DNA from 3 places in the Phyllobacterium sp. P30BS-XVII genome. Region 1 is predicted to be linked to each of the others. Evidence: riboswitches for the same ligand, from Rfam matches in the RefSeq annotation. Region 1 holds a riboswitch; each other region holds the start of a gene.
What was found. Region 1 has a riboswitch for cobalamin ahead of cobU (bifunctional adenosylcobinamide kinase/adenosylcobinamide-phosphate guanylyltransferase). Riboswitches for the same ligand answer to the same signal wherever they lie in the genome.
Positions count from the first base shown of each region.

Region 2: linked by a shared signal. The riboswitch ahead of metE (5-methyltetrahydropteroyltriglutamate--homocysteine S-methyltransferase) and the one ahead of cobU (bifunctional adenosylcobinamide kinase/adenosylcobinamide-phosphate guanylyltransferase) in region 1 are both predicted to bind cobalamin.
Region 3: linked by a shared signal. The riboswitch ahead of FHW17_RS14090 (ribonucleoside-diphosphate reductase subunit alpha) and the one ahead of cobU (bifunctional adenosylcobinamide kinase/adenosylcobinamide-phosphate guanylyltransferase) in region 1 are both predicted to bind cobalamin.

Region 1 covers NZ_JACGXO010000002.1:612,562-616,804, forward strand. Annotated here, with positions in the region: gene FHW17_RS08840 (isobutyryl-CoA dehydrogenase) at 1-389, opposite strand, end outside; gene FHW17_RS08845 (cobyric acid synthase) at 520-1,983, shown strand; cobalamin riboswitch at 2,392-2,626, shown strand; gene cobU (bifunctional adenosylcobinamide kinase/adenosylcobinamide-phosphate guanylyltransferase) at 2,782-3,306, shown strand; gene cobW (cobalamin biosynthesis protein CobW) at 3,311-4,243, shown strand, end outside.
Region 2 covers NZ_JACGXO010000002.1:286,216-290,458, forward strand. Annotated here, with positions in the region: gene FHW17_RS07335 (CGNR zinc finger domain-containing protein) at 1-373, shown strand, start outside; gene metE (5-methyltetrahydropteroyltriglutamate--homocysteine S-methyltransferase) at 378-2,687, opposite strand; cobalamin riboswitch at 2,792-3,011, opposite strand; gene FHW17_RS07345 (MFS transporter) at 3,072-4,243, opposite strand, start outside.
Region 3 covers NZ_JACGXO010000004.1:397,220-401,462, forward strand. Annotated here, with positions in the region: gene FHW17_RS14080 (iron ABC transporter permease) at 1-802, shown strand, start outside; gene FHW17_RS14085 (heme ABC transporter ATP-binding protein) at 805-1,596, shown strand; cobalamin riboswitch at 1,647-1,874, shown strand; gene FHW17_RS14090 (ribonucleoside-diphosphate reductase subunit alpha) at 1,978-4,243, shown strand, end outside.

The sequences.
Region 1 (4,243 bases):
GTCAGGCAATAGCTTGCCAGCCACTCCATCGAGGTCAAATGCGGCACAAAGCGCTGGCGCTGTTCATCATTGCCGTAGAGATCGATCATCCATGTTGCCATGTTGTGGATCGATATGAAGGCGGAGAAGGCCGGGCAGGCGGCTGATAGCGCTTCAAAGATCAGCACTGCATCGAGCCGTTTGAGCCCCGAGCCGCCAAACTCTTCCTTCACATAGATGCCGCCCATGCCGAGCGGGCCGGTTTCCCTGATGACATCAGCTGGAAAATGCTTGTCACGGTCCCAGGCAAGCGCGTTGGGTGCAACGCGGTCCGCGGCAAAGGCGCGGGCCATGTCCTGAATTGCCAGCTGATCTTCATTGAGTTCGAACTGGCTGGACGCCGTATCCACGAGCGCATCCATGATAACCTCCCTGTATTCCTCTTAGCCGCAGTTTATCCCAAGCGTGGGGCCGCGCAACGACAGAGATGCGTTTTGACGGGGGCTAGGAAGAGAAAGACATATCCGCTACTCAAAGCCCATGACACACGCAATCATGTTGCAGGGAACAGGGTCAGATGTTGGGAAATCCGTCCTGGTGGCCGGACTTTGCCGGCTTGCGCGCAATCGCGGATTAAAAGTTCGGCCATTCAAACCGCAGAATATGTCGAATAATGCCGCTGTCAGCGATGATGGCGGCGAGATTGGCCGGGCGCAATGGTTGCAGGCCGTCGCCTGCGGCGTGCCCTCATCAGTGCATATGAATCCCGTGCTTTTGAAACCGCAGTCCGAGACCGGCAGCCAGATCATCGTGCAGGGCAAAGTCTGGGGACAGGCGAAGGGGCGCGATTACCAGAAATTCAAGGCGCAGCTGCTCGATGCTGTCATGGCGTCATGGGATATTGTGCGCGATGGCGCTGATCTTGTGATCGTCGAGGGGGCGGGTTCGCCAGCGGAAATCAACCTCAGGGCAGGGGATATCGCCAATATGGGCTTTGCCACCCGCGCCAACGTGCCTGTGCTGCTGGTCGGCGATATCGACCGGGGTGGGGTGATTGCCTCAATCGTCGGGACCCATGCGATCCTGCAACGGCAAGATCGGGATATGATCATCGGTTATCTCATCAACAAGTTTCGCGGTGATGTCTCGCTGTTTGATGACGGGTTGAAAGCCATCAGCCAATTTACCGGCTGGCCCTCTTTCGGCGTCGTGCCGTGGTTGAAAGATGCAGCACGGTTGCCGGCGGAAGATTCGGTTGTGCTGGAACGTCTGGCGAAGGGCGAGGGCCGGGCGCTCAAAATCGCGGTGCCGGTGCTTGATCGCATTGCCAATTTTGACGATCTCGATCCGCTGATGGCCGAGCCGCAGGTGGATGTGGTGATGGTGCGCAGTGGCGAGCGGCTGCCGTCCGATGCGGGGCTGGTGATTATTCCCGGTTCCAAATCCACAATCAGCGATTTGCTGCGGTTTCGCGAAAATGGCTGGGACAAGGATTTGGACCTGCACCGGCGTCGCGGCGGGCATATCATTGGCATATGCGGCGGTTTCCAGATGCTCGGCCGGACGGTGCGCGACCCTGATGGCATCGAGGGCAACGTGACGGAAACCCAAGGGCTCGGGCATCTCGAGATCGATACGGTGATGGAACCTGAAAAGACCGTGCGCAATGTCGAGGCACATTCACTGCAGTTCGATCTGCCGCTCAGCGGTTATGAAATTCATCTGGGCCGGACGACGGGCCCGGATTGTTCCAGCCCTGTTGCCCGTATCAATGGTGTGAATGATGGGGCGATATCGAAAGACGGCAAGGTGTTTGGGACCTATCTGCACGGGCTTTTCGGCGCGGATCGCTTTCGTGCGGCGCTGCTGGGGTCGATGGGTATTGCGGCTGACGAGTTTGATTACCGTGCGGGTGTGGATGCCGCGCTGGATAGTATCGCGGGGCAGCTGGAGGATTTGATTGATGTCGATGCGTTGCTTGCATGTGCTGCAGGCAGATATTGATGCTCACACCGCCGGTAGCCCGACAGGGCAGAGGGGCGAGACCCGTGGCTCGCCCGTCCTTCGGACCACCACAAGGGGGGAGATCACATTGGCATAAACGCCTTTGCACAACAGGCATGGTTCTCAGATTGTGCTAGGCGGCACTGTCAGCTGATCTCCCCCCTTGTGGGGGAGATGCCCGACAGGGCAGAGGGGGGTGAACGTTGATGGTGCGTGGTTCGTGGTTCGACAAGCTCACCATGAGGGAAATGGGTGGGTTGTAGGGAGCCAAGCTCCGCAACGTGGCAGAATAAAACTCCCTTGCATCATCCCTCTCCCTCATGGTGAGCTTGTCGAACCACGAACCCACCCTACCACTCTCTTACCAAACAGCACACATTCAATTGACATTTCTCGTGGGGGATGAATAACGTCCAGCCCATGATTGGTTCCCATATTGGTCGAAGGCCAAGGGATCAAAAGGGAATGCGACGGCCGTACCCTGAAGGGCGGTCCCACCGCAGCCGACCCCGCGACTGTAGAGCGGCGAGGATCAATGCAAAGCCTGACGCATATGCAGAGGGCAGCCACTGGGAAACCGGGAAGGCGGCATTCATTCTGTGACCCGCGAGCCAGGAGACCTGCCAGTCATAGAGCCTTTCCCAGGAAAGGCTTGGGGTAATCCTGCCCAAGAATCGAAGGGTAATGTCCCTTCAGGCCCAGCACGGAGGTTGTTATGGCTGCTCGTATGACGCATTTGCTTGTTTTCCCGCCCGCATTCCCTTTGATGGATGGATCGTTGCGGTTGCAATAGCGGCGATGCCTCAACTCAATTCAGGTGTGACTTTCATTCTCGGCGGTGCCCGCTCGGGCAAATCCAGCTTTGCCGAAGGCCTGATCAAGTCGTCGGGCCTTGACGCGATCTATGTCGCAACGGGCAGGGCGTGGGATGAGGAAATGTCTGTACGCATTGACCTGCATAAAAAGCAGCGCGGTTCACTATGGCGTACCATAGAAGAGCCGCTTGATCTGCTGGATACCCTGCAAGGGGTGGCTGGCGAGGGCAAGGCTGTTCTTGTCGACTGCCTGACGCTCTGGCTCACCAATCTGATGATGGATGAGCGCAATATTACCGCTGAGACGCGGCAGCTTGTCGAAGCGCTGCCGAAACTTCAAGGTTCGATTGTTCTGGTCTCGAACGAAGTGGGTCTCGGCATCGTTCCGGAGAACCGCATGGCGCGCGATTTTCGCGACCATGCCGGACGTCTCCATCAGGCCGTGGCGCAAGCTGCGGCAACAGTCTATTTCGTGGCAGCCGGACTGCCGCTCACAATGAAGGGATAGGAATATGCAGGGTCAAAAGATTCCAGCAACAGTCATCACCGGTTTTCTCGGTTCGGGCAAAACCACGATGATCCGCAATCTGCTTGAAAACGCCAATGGCAAGCGTATCGCGCTTATCATCAATGAGTTCGGCGATCTGGGCGTCGATGGCGGTCTGCTCAAGGGCTGCGGTATCGAAGCCTGCCGCGACGAGGATGTGATCGAGCTGAACAATGGCTGCATCTGCTGCACAGTGGCGGATGATTTCATTCCGACCATGACCAAGCTGCTTGATCGTCCTGATCGCCCCGATCATATTGTCATCGAGACATCGGGTCTCGCCCTTCCGCAGCCTCTGGTTGCAGCGTTCAACTGGCCTGAAATCAAGACGCAGGTAACGGTTGATGGTGTTGTTACCGTGATTGACGCCTCTGCCGTATCCGAAGGCCGTTTTGCCGATGATCATGACAAGGTTGATGCCCAGCGCATTCAGGATGAATCACTCGATCATGACAGCCCGCTCGAAGAACTGTTCGAAGACCAGATTCGCGCCGCCGACCTGATTGTGCTCAACAAGACAGACCTTATCAATGACAAGCAGCTTGATGGGGTGCGCGGCGATGTGCAGAGCCGCTCGTCCCGCTCGCTCAACATGGTTTCGGCAAGCTTCGGCAAGCTTAGCAATGAGCTTCTGCTGGGGCTTGGCGTTGGCACGGAACAGGACATTGCCAACCGCAAATCGCACCATGAAATGGAGCATGAGGCGGGTGAAGAGCATGATCATGATGAGTTTGAGAGTTTTGTCGTTGGTCTAGGCCCGGTTGCGGAACCAAAGAGCTTTGTTGAAAAGCTGAAGACCGTCATTGCCGATCACGACATTCTGCGCCTGAAAGGCTTTGCCGATGTTCCCGGCAAGCCCATGCGTCTGGTGGTGCAGGCTGTCGGCACGCGCATCGAG
Region 2 (4,243 bases), 330 kb from region 1:
GTTTCGGGAACAGCTGCGCGCGGCGGCAAACGATCTTGCGGCGGGCACCGCGCTTAATCCTGCTTTCATCGCCGATATCAACCGGCGTATGGCGGATCATCCTGTTGCGACAGTTCTGGAAAATTCAGGCAGCGGATGGGCGACCCGCGCCAGGCCAGTCACCGAAGGGCCCGAGCGCGTTCTGGCTGATATCGCCAGTGATTTTGCCCGGTTCGTTGCCACCGAAGGCACAAATGTCCGCAAATGCAGCAATGAGCGCTGCTGCATCATGTTCTATGACACCAGCAAGAACCACACCCGCCGCTGGTGCAGTATGGAGGCATGCGGCAACCGGGCAAAAGCTGCCGGTCGCCGCGCGCGTGTCGCTCAATAGCGGCTTACTGCTCTAGCCGCAAAAGCTTTGCTGCCTCGACCATGTTGACGAGGGCTGGCTTCACGTCTTCCCATTTGCGGGTTTTGAGGCCGCAATCCGGGTTGACCCAGATCTGGTCCGGGGCAAGATTTCTTTTGGCCTTACGCAGAAGACCAGCCATTTCATCGACAGGTGGAATGCGCGGTGAATGGATGTCGTAAACACCGGGTCCGATTTCGTTCGGGTAATGGTAGGTCACGAAAGCATCGAGCAATTCCATTTTCGATCGCGATGTCTCGATGGAGATCACATCCGCATCCATGGCCGCGATGGAGTCGATAATATCGTTAAACTCCGAGTAGCACATATGGGTGTGAATCTGGGTCTCGTCGCGCACGCCCGAAGCGGAGAGGCGGAAGCACTCGATGGCCCAGTCGAGATAGGCAGCCCAATCAGCTCGGCGGATCGGCAGACCTTCGCGAATGGCTGGCTCATCGATCTGGATGATCTTGATTCCAGCTTTTTCCAGATCGCTCACCTCGTCACGCAGTGCCAGCCCGATCTGGCGGCAGACCTGATCACGCGAAAGATCATCGCGCACGAAAGACCATTGCATCATGGTTACGGGACCGGTCAGCATGCCCTTCATAGGCTTGTTTGTGAGGGACTGGGCAAAGGATGACCATTCAACGGTCATGGCTTTCGGGCGGCTGACATCGCCGAAAATGATCGGCGGGCGAACGTAACGCGAGCCATAGCTTTGCACCCAGCCATGTTTGGTGAAGGCAAAGCCCGAGAGCTGTTCGCCGAAATACTGCACCATGTCGTTGCGCTCAAACTCACCATGGACAAGCACATCAATGCCGATTTCCTCCTGCCAGCGAATGGAGGTTTCGGTTTCCTTGCGCAGCAGTGCGGCATAAGCATTGGCGGTCAGCGCACCCTTGCCATGTTCCGCCCGCGCTTTGCGTACTCCATCCGTCTGGGGAAAGGAGCCGATAGTGGTTGTCGGAAAGTCGGGCAAGCCAAGCGATTTCTGCTTTTCACGCCGGGCAGGATAGGGGCTCTGACGTTGTGCCTGCTCCGTTGTCACCGCTCGCAGACGCTGTTTTACCGCTTCGTCATGAATTTTGGTCGAGGTGTGGCGTGTTTCGATAGCACGGCTGGCGGCCGCCAGTTCGTCTCGCACGCTGTCTTTGCCCGTGTTGATTGCTTTGCCAAGGATCGACAATTCTTCAAGTTTCTGGGTGGCAAAGGCCAGCCAGCTTTTGAAATCAGGGTCGATATCCGTTTCGAGTTCGAGATCGACAGGGGTGTGCAGCAGCGAACAGGATGGTGCCAGAATGAGGTGATCTGTTCCGCGCTGGGTGATCACGGGTTCGATGCGCCGGAGGATGGCTTCAAGATCCGCACGCCAGACATTGCGGCCATCGATAACACCAAGCGACAGGACAAGACCAGCCGGAGCCTGAGCCACCACCCTGTTGAGTTGCTCGGGCGCACGGCAAAGATCAAGATGCAGGCCAGCAACAGGCAGCCCCAAAGCCAGATCGAGATTGTCACCGAGGGCGCCAAAATAGGGCGTCAGCAGCAGTTTCAGCCGGGGCAGGGCGCGGGCAAAGAACGCATAGGCCACGCGGAATGCGGTCTGTGTGCTTTCATCAAGATCAAGCACCAGCGCAGGTTCATCGATCTGCACCCATTGCGCCCCATTGGCGGAAAGGCGGCGCAGAATTTCCGTGTAAACGGGCAGGAGGCCCGGCAATAGTGACAGTGGATCGAGGCGGTCATCCTTGCTCTTGGCGAGTTTGAGGAAGGTGACAGGTCCAAGAATAACCGGACGTGTATCAAAGCCCTGCTCGCTGGCTTCGCGGTACTCATCAACGGGCTTGTTGGAACCAAGGGTGAATTCCTGACCGCGCGTCAGTTCAGGCACCATGAAATGATAATTGGTATCAAACCACTTGGTCATCTCCTGCGCCGCTACGCCGTGATGGGCGCAACCTTCGTGATCTTGCGAGCCCTGACTGCCCCGCGCCATGGCGAAGTAGGTTTCAGGGGCTGCAGGACCGCCCTTCCATTCATAGTTTTGCGGGATCGCGCCAACCATGACGCTGGTATCCAGCACATGGTCATAGAGTGAGAAATCATTGCTCGGTATGTGGTTGAGGCCATGGGCCTTCTGCAAAGCCCAGTTTTCCTGACGCAGGCCCACAGCGATATCCTGCAGAGTGACGATATGGGATTTGCCTGACCAGAAATTTTCCAGCGCGAATTTCAGCTCGCGCCGTTTGCCGATCCGAGGGAAACCCAGATTGCTTATGGTGATAGACATAGTTCTTTACCCCGATTGGTTGAGGGCAAAGGCCAGGCGCACGCATGCAGGAAATACGGGCATCGCAATGCCCGCTTGCAAGCGACACACCGGACACCCCGCCCGTGGACGTTATCTATCGAGGCAGGTCTCCTGGCTCACGGGTCAGTGCTCTTGTCAGGCCTTCCCGATCCATGTGCGGATCAGTGACACGAAATTGACAACAGCTCGCCGCTTACAGTTGCGGGGGCAGCTCCGGATTAGATCTCGGGAAGAGATCGCACCGTATTCCCTCTTAGCTCTGCGCCCCGGAAGGCGCAGAGAACCACGATGAAGGCATGGTAGGCGTGTGTCCGCAGACTGTCAATAACACATAAAGGTATCTTTATATGGTTACGTCATCATTTAATGGGCGACGGCTGGTTCACCGACAACGTCGCTCTTGCTGCTTTTCTTGATGGTCAGGGCGAGCAAGGCTGCGATGAAGCAGAGAATACCGGCGGTGAAGAATGCAGGCAGGTAGCTTGCATATTCCGTCCGGGCGAAACCGCCACCATAGGCAGCCGATGCGGCTCCAAGCTGATGGCCGGCAAAGACCCAGCCGAATACCATACCGGCCTTTTCGCGGCCAAAACGATCCGTTGCCAGTTTGACGGTTGGCGGTACGGTGGCGATCCAGTCCAATCCATAGAACATGGCGAACAGCGTGAGGCCGTAGATGGAGAAGTTGCTGTAGGGCAAAAAGAGCAGCGAGGCACCGCGCAGGCCGTAGTACCAGAACAGCAACCAGCGATTATCGACCCGGTCGGACAGCCAGCCGGAACCGATTGTGCCGAAGAAATCGAAGAAGCCCATCATGGCAAGCACGCTGGCCGCTGTCACTGCGGCGAGGCCGTAATCACCGCAAAGCGCGACGAAATGTGTCTGGATCAGGCCGTTGGTGCTCGCACCGCAGATATAGAACGTGGCGAACAGGACCCAGAACGTGCTGCTGCGGGAGATTTCTTTCAGTGTGACAAGCGGCATGATGATGAGTGAGAGAAGTCCGCCCGTTATCGGAGCAGTCTTCGTGACTTCTTTTTCGCCATAGGCTGGCAAGCCCACATCGGCTGGACGGTCGCGCATCAGCAGAAATACCGCAACAGCGGCAACGGCGAGCAGGGCGCAGACCATCATGGTGGCGGCACGCCAGCCGTAATTTTCACTGATGGACGCCATGAGTGGCATGAAGGCCAACTGGCCGGTCGCCGAGCTTGCGGTCAGCATGCCAAGCACCAATCCGCGCCGTTCCGTAAACCAGCGCGTGGCGACAGTTGCGCCGAGCACCATGGCGGTCAAGCCAGTACCGAAGCCGATCACAACGCCCCATAACAGGATAAGCTGCCAAATCTGCGTCATGCCCAGCGATAGAAACGAGCCACCGGCAATAAGCGCGAGCGCCACGCAGACAACCTTGCGCACACCGAAATAGTTCATGAAAGCGGCAGCGAACGGACCCATCAGGCCGAACAGCAGCAGACGAATGGAAAAGGCCGTCGCGATCTGTTCCGTGGTCCAGCCGAACTCTTTTTCCAGCG
Region 3 (4,243 bases), on a different contig from region 1:
TGCGGTCATGCAGGGCCTTTTTCGCAATCCACTGGCAGATCCCGGCATTGTTGGCGTATCGGCGGGTGCGGGTCTGGGTGCAGTCAGCGTGATCGTATTGGGCGGAACCATTTTTGCGCCTGTTGTCGCTTTATTTGGGCTTTATGCACTACCGCTTGCTGCTTTTTTCGGCGCCTTGGCCTTCACCCTTATTCTATACCGTGTGGCAACGCGGCGGGGACAAACATCCATCGCCACCATGCTGCTCGCGGGGATTGCGCTTGGTGCCATGGCCGCTGCCTATATCGGGGTTCTTGTTTATGTCGCCGATGACAAGCAGTTACGTGACCTGACATTCTGGAGCCTCGGCTCGCTTGCCGGTGCCAGCTGGATCAAGATACTTGCATCAGGGCCGTTGATTGCATTCGCACTTGTCATTTCACCTTTCCTCGCCCGCGGCCTCAATGGTCTGGCATTGGGAGAGGCATCAGCCAGCCATCTCGGCATTCCCGTCCAGCGGTTCAAACGCATTGCCATTGTCACGGTTGCAGCGGCAACAGGCGCATCGGTTGCCGTCAGCGGTGGTATCGGCTTTGTCGGCGTAGTTGTCCCGCATCTTCTGCGCCTCGTAATTGGTCCGGATCATCGTTACCTGTTGCCAGCGGCTGCGCTGCTTGGCGCAAGCCTGCTGCTGATTGCCGATGCTGTGAGCCGCACAATCGTTGCTCCATCAGAACTGCCCATCGGCATTGTCACTGCTGCCGTTGGTGCTCCCTTCTTCCTATGGATATTGCTGCGTCGTCGCGGCATTCTGGACCTATGACCATGATCCGCGTTTCCAATGTCTCCGTGTCACTTGGACGAAGCAAGATTGTCAAAGATGTATCCTTTGATGCTGGGGCAGGTGAGTTCACCGTCATCGTCGGCCCTAATGGTTCGGGGAAAACGACATTGATGCGTGCTCTCTCCGGTGATCTGCCGCATGAGGGCACAATCAGCATCAATGGCACCCTGATCACCCAGTTGAAACTCTGGCAGATGGCGGCCATGCGCGCGATCCTGCCGCAATCAACCTCGCTGTCTTTCCCGTTCACCGTGCGGGAAATCGTCAAGCTTGGAATGACCAGCGGCCGTTCCGGCGCGCCTCGTCATACCGTGGATACCCTGCCGGATGACGCGCTCGAACGGGTCGACCTTGCAGGCTTTGGCGGACGTTTTTATCAGGAACTCTCCGGCGGCGAACAACAGCGCGTGCAACTGGCGCGCGTTCTCTGCCAGGTCTGGCAACCGGTGCTTGATGGCCAGCCCCGCTTCCTCTTTCTGGATGAACCGGTTTCCAGCCTCGATATCAAACACCAGCTTATTATCATGCAGATTGCCCGTGATTTTGCTGATCGTGGTGGCGGCGTCATCGCGATCCTGCACGACCTCAATCTTACATCCATGTTTGCCGACCGTATTGTGGTTATGCACAGGGGCCATGCTGATTCTGTGGGTACACCTGAGCAAGTCTTGACGGATGACCGCATCTTGCGTGTTTATGAATGCGCGCTGAAAGTGGGTGGCCTGCCCGGCAAATCCGTACCATTTGTTTTGCCCCAATCCGCGATGCTCTGAGTTAGCGAAGATATCACCATCTACCTATTGACTGCGGATGGCGATTTGATACTAAATATAGATGTTATGGTTCTACCGAGTCGCAAGACCGGGAGCTAAGAGGGAAGCCGGTGAGGTGTCGTTGACATTGATGCCGGCGCTGCCCCCGCAACTGTAAACAGCGAGTTGTTGTCGATAATGCCACTGAAGCTGCGCCCTCAAGGTGCAATCGCTTCGGGAAGGCCGACACCAGCGCCGACCTGTGAGCCAGGAGACCTGCCATAACATGATGAACGTCCACGGGCGGGGTGTCCCGGTGTGTCGCTTGCAATGGTCAGTCCCTGACCTATTCCTTGCACGCGTGCGCTCGACCTTTGCCCCCAACATTTGGGGTATAAGCACATGTCTCTTTCTCTTGAAACCACCCGTACCGATGGTCAAGCACCTGTTCGCTCTGGCGACACACCATCATCCTCGACAGAACCCGGCTACCGCGTCATCCGCCGCAATGGTTCGGTAACACCGTTTGATCCCCTGAAAATCACTGTCGCCTTGACCAAGGCTTTCCTCGCCGTTGAAGGCAATGTCGCCGCTGGCTCGCGCCGTGTGCATGATGTGGTTGAAGGTCTGACCTCCGACATCGTGACAACATTGAAACGCCGCAGCAGCGAGGGCCGTCTGTTTCACATTGAGGATGTGCAGGATCAGGTTGAGCTTGCCCTTATGCGCAGCGAGAACCACAAGGTTGCACGCGCCTATGTTCTCTACCGGGAAGAGCGTACGCGGGAACGCGCCAAACTGGTTGAGCCCGTGGCTGAAACCGGCCCGTCACTCAATGTCACCCTGCTCGACGGCACCAAGGCTCCGCTCGATGACATCCGTCTCGCCCGTATCATCAATGAGGCTTGTGAAGGTCTGGAGGGGGTCAGCGCTACTCCCATTCTGAGCGAGACCCAGCGTAATCTTTATGACGGCATCACGCTCGATGAGCTGTCGCTTGCGCCTATTCTGGCAGCGCGCACGCTCGTTGAAACCGAGCCGAACTATTCCTTCGTTACCGCCCGTCTGCTGCTCGACAAGCTGCGCCGCGAAGCATTGAGTTTTGTTTTCGGCAGGTCTGAACAGGCAACCCAGCAAGAAATGGCGGAACGCTACGCAGATTATTTTCCGGCCTATGTAAAAGCTGGCATTGAAGCCGAACTGCTCGACCCGGAACTGGCTCGTTTCGATCTCAAAAAGATTGCCACTGCCTTGAAACCGGAACGCGACCTGCAATTCCAGTATCTCGGCTTGCAGACGCTTTATGATCGCTATCTCCAGCAGACACGCGGCATCCGGTTTGAGCTGCCGCAAGCGTTCCTGATGCGCGTTGCCATGGGACTTGCGTCGCGCGAGATCGACCGTGAAGCCCGCGCCATCGAATTCTACAATCTGTTGTCGTCGTTCGACTTCATGGCGTCCACGCCAACATTGTTTAACTCGGGCACGTTGCGCCCGCAGCTATCCTCCTGCTTCCTGACCACCGTTGCCGATGATCTCGACGGTATCTTCAAGGCGGTGAAGGATAATGCGCTGCTGGCGAAATATTCCGGCGGTCTTGGCAATGACTGGACGCCGGTACGCGGCCTTGGTGCCCACATCAAAGGCACCAACGGCGAAAGTCAGGGCGTGGTGCCATTCCTGAAAGTTGCCAATGACACGGCCATCGCGGTCAATCAGGGTGGCAAGCGCAAGGGCGCGGTCTGCGCCTATCTTGAAACATGGCACGTGGACATCGAGGAGTTTCTCGATCTGCGCAAGAACACCGGGGATGACCGCCGCCGTACCCATGACATGAACACGGCCAACTGGGTGCCTGATCTGTTCATGAGCCGTGTGGAAGCGGATAAACAATGGACCCTGTTCTCGCCCGATGAGACGCCTGATCTGCACGACCTCTATGGTGCAGAATTCAAATCCGCCTATGAGGCCTATGAAGCCAAGGCTGCGCGCGGTGAACTTCGTGTGTTCCGCACCGTCAGGGCATTGGACCTGTGGCGCCGTATCCTGACCATGCTGTTCGAAACAGGCCATCCATGGGTGACTTTCAAGGACCCTTGCAATATCCGCTCACCGCAGGGCCATGTCGGCGTGGTGCATTCCTCGAACCTGTGTACCGAGATTACGCTTAATACATCCAGGGACGAAGTTGCGGTCTGCAATCTCGGCTCCATCAATCTAGCCAATCACATTGGCAGTCAGGGGCTTGATCTGGAACGTTTGGCCCGCACGGTGGCAACAGCCATGCGGATGCTCGACAATGTGATCGACATCAATTTCTACACCATTCCGGAAGCGCGCCATTCCAATCTGCGTCACCGTCCGGTTGGCCTTGGGCTGATGGGTTTTCAGGATGCCTTGCAAGCCTTGCGCATTCCCTATGCGTCCAGCGAGGCCGTGGCTTTCGCCGATCTGAGCATGGAAGCGATCTCTTACCATGCCATTTCCGCGTCGGTGGACCTCGCCAGCGAACGCGGCAGCTATCCAAGCTTCAGCGGCTCGCTGTGGTCGAAAGGAATTCTCCCCATCGACTCCATTGAGTTGCTCGATCAGGCCCGCACAGCAACCGGTGCCAGGCTTTCCATGGATCGCAGCACAACCCTTGACTGGGAAGCCTTGCGCAAGCGGG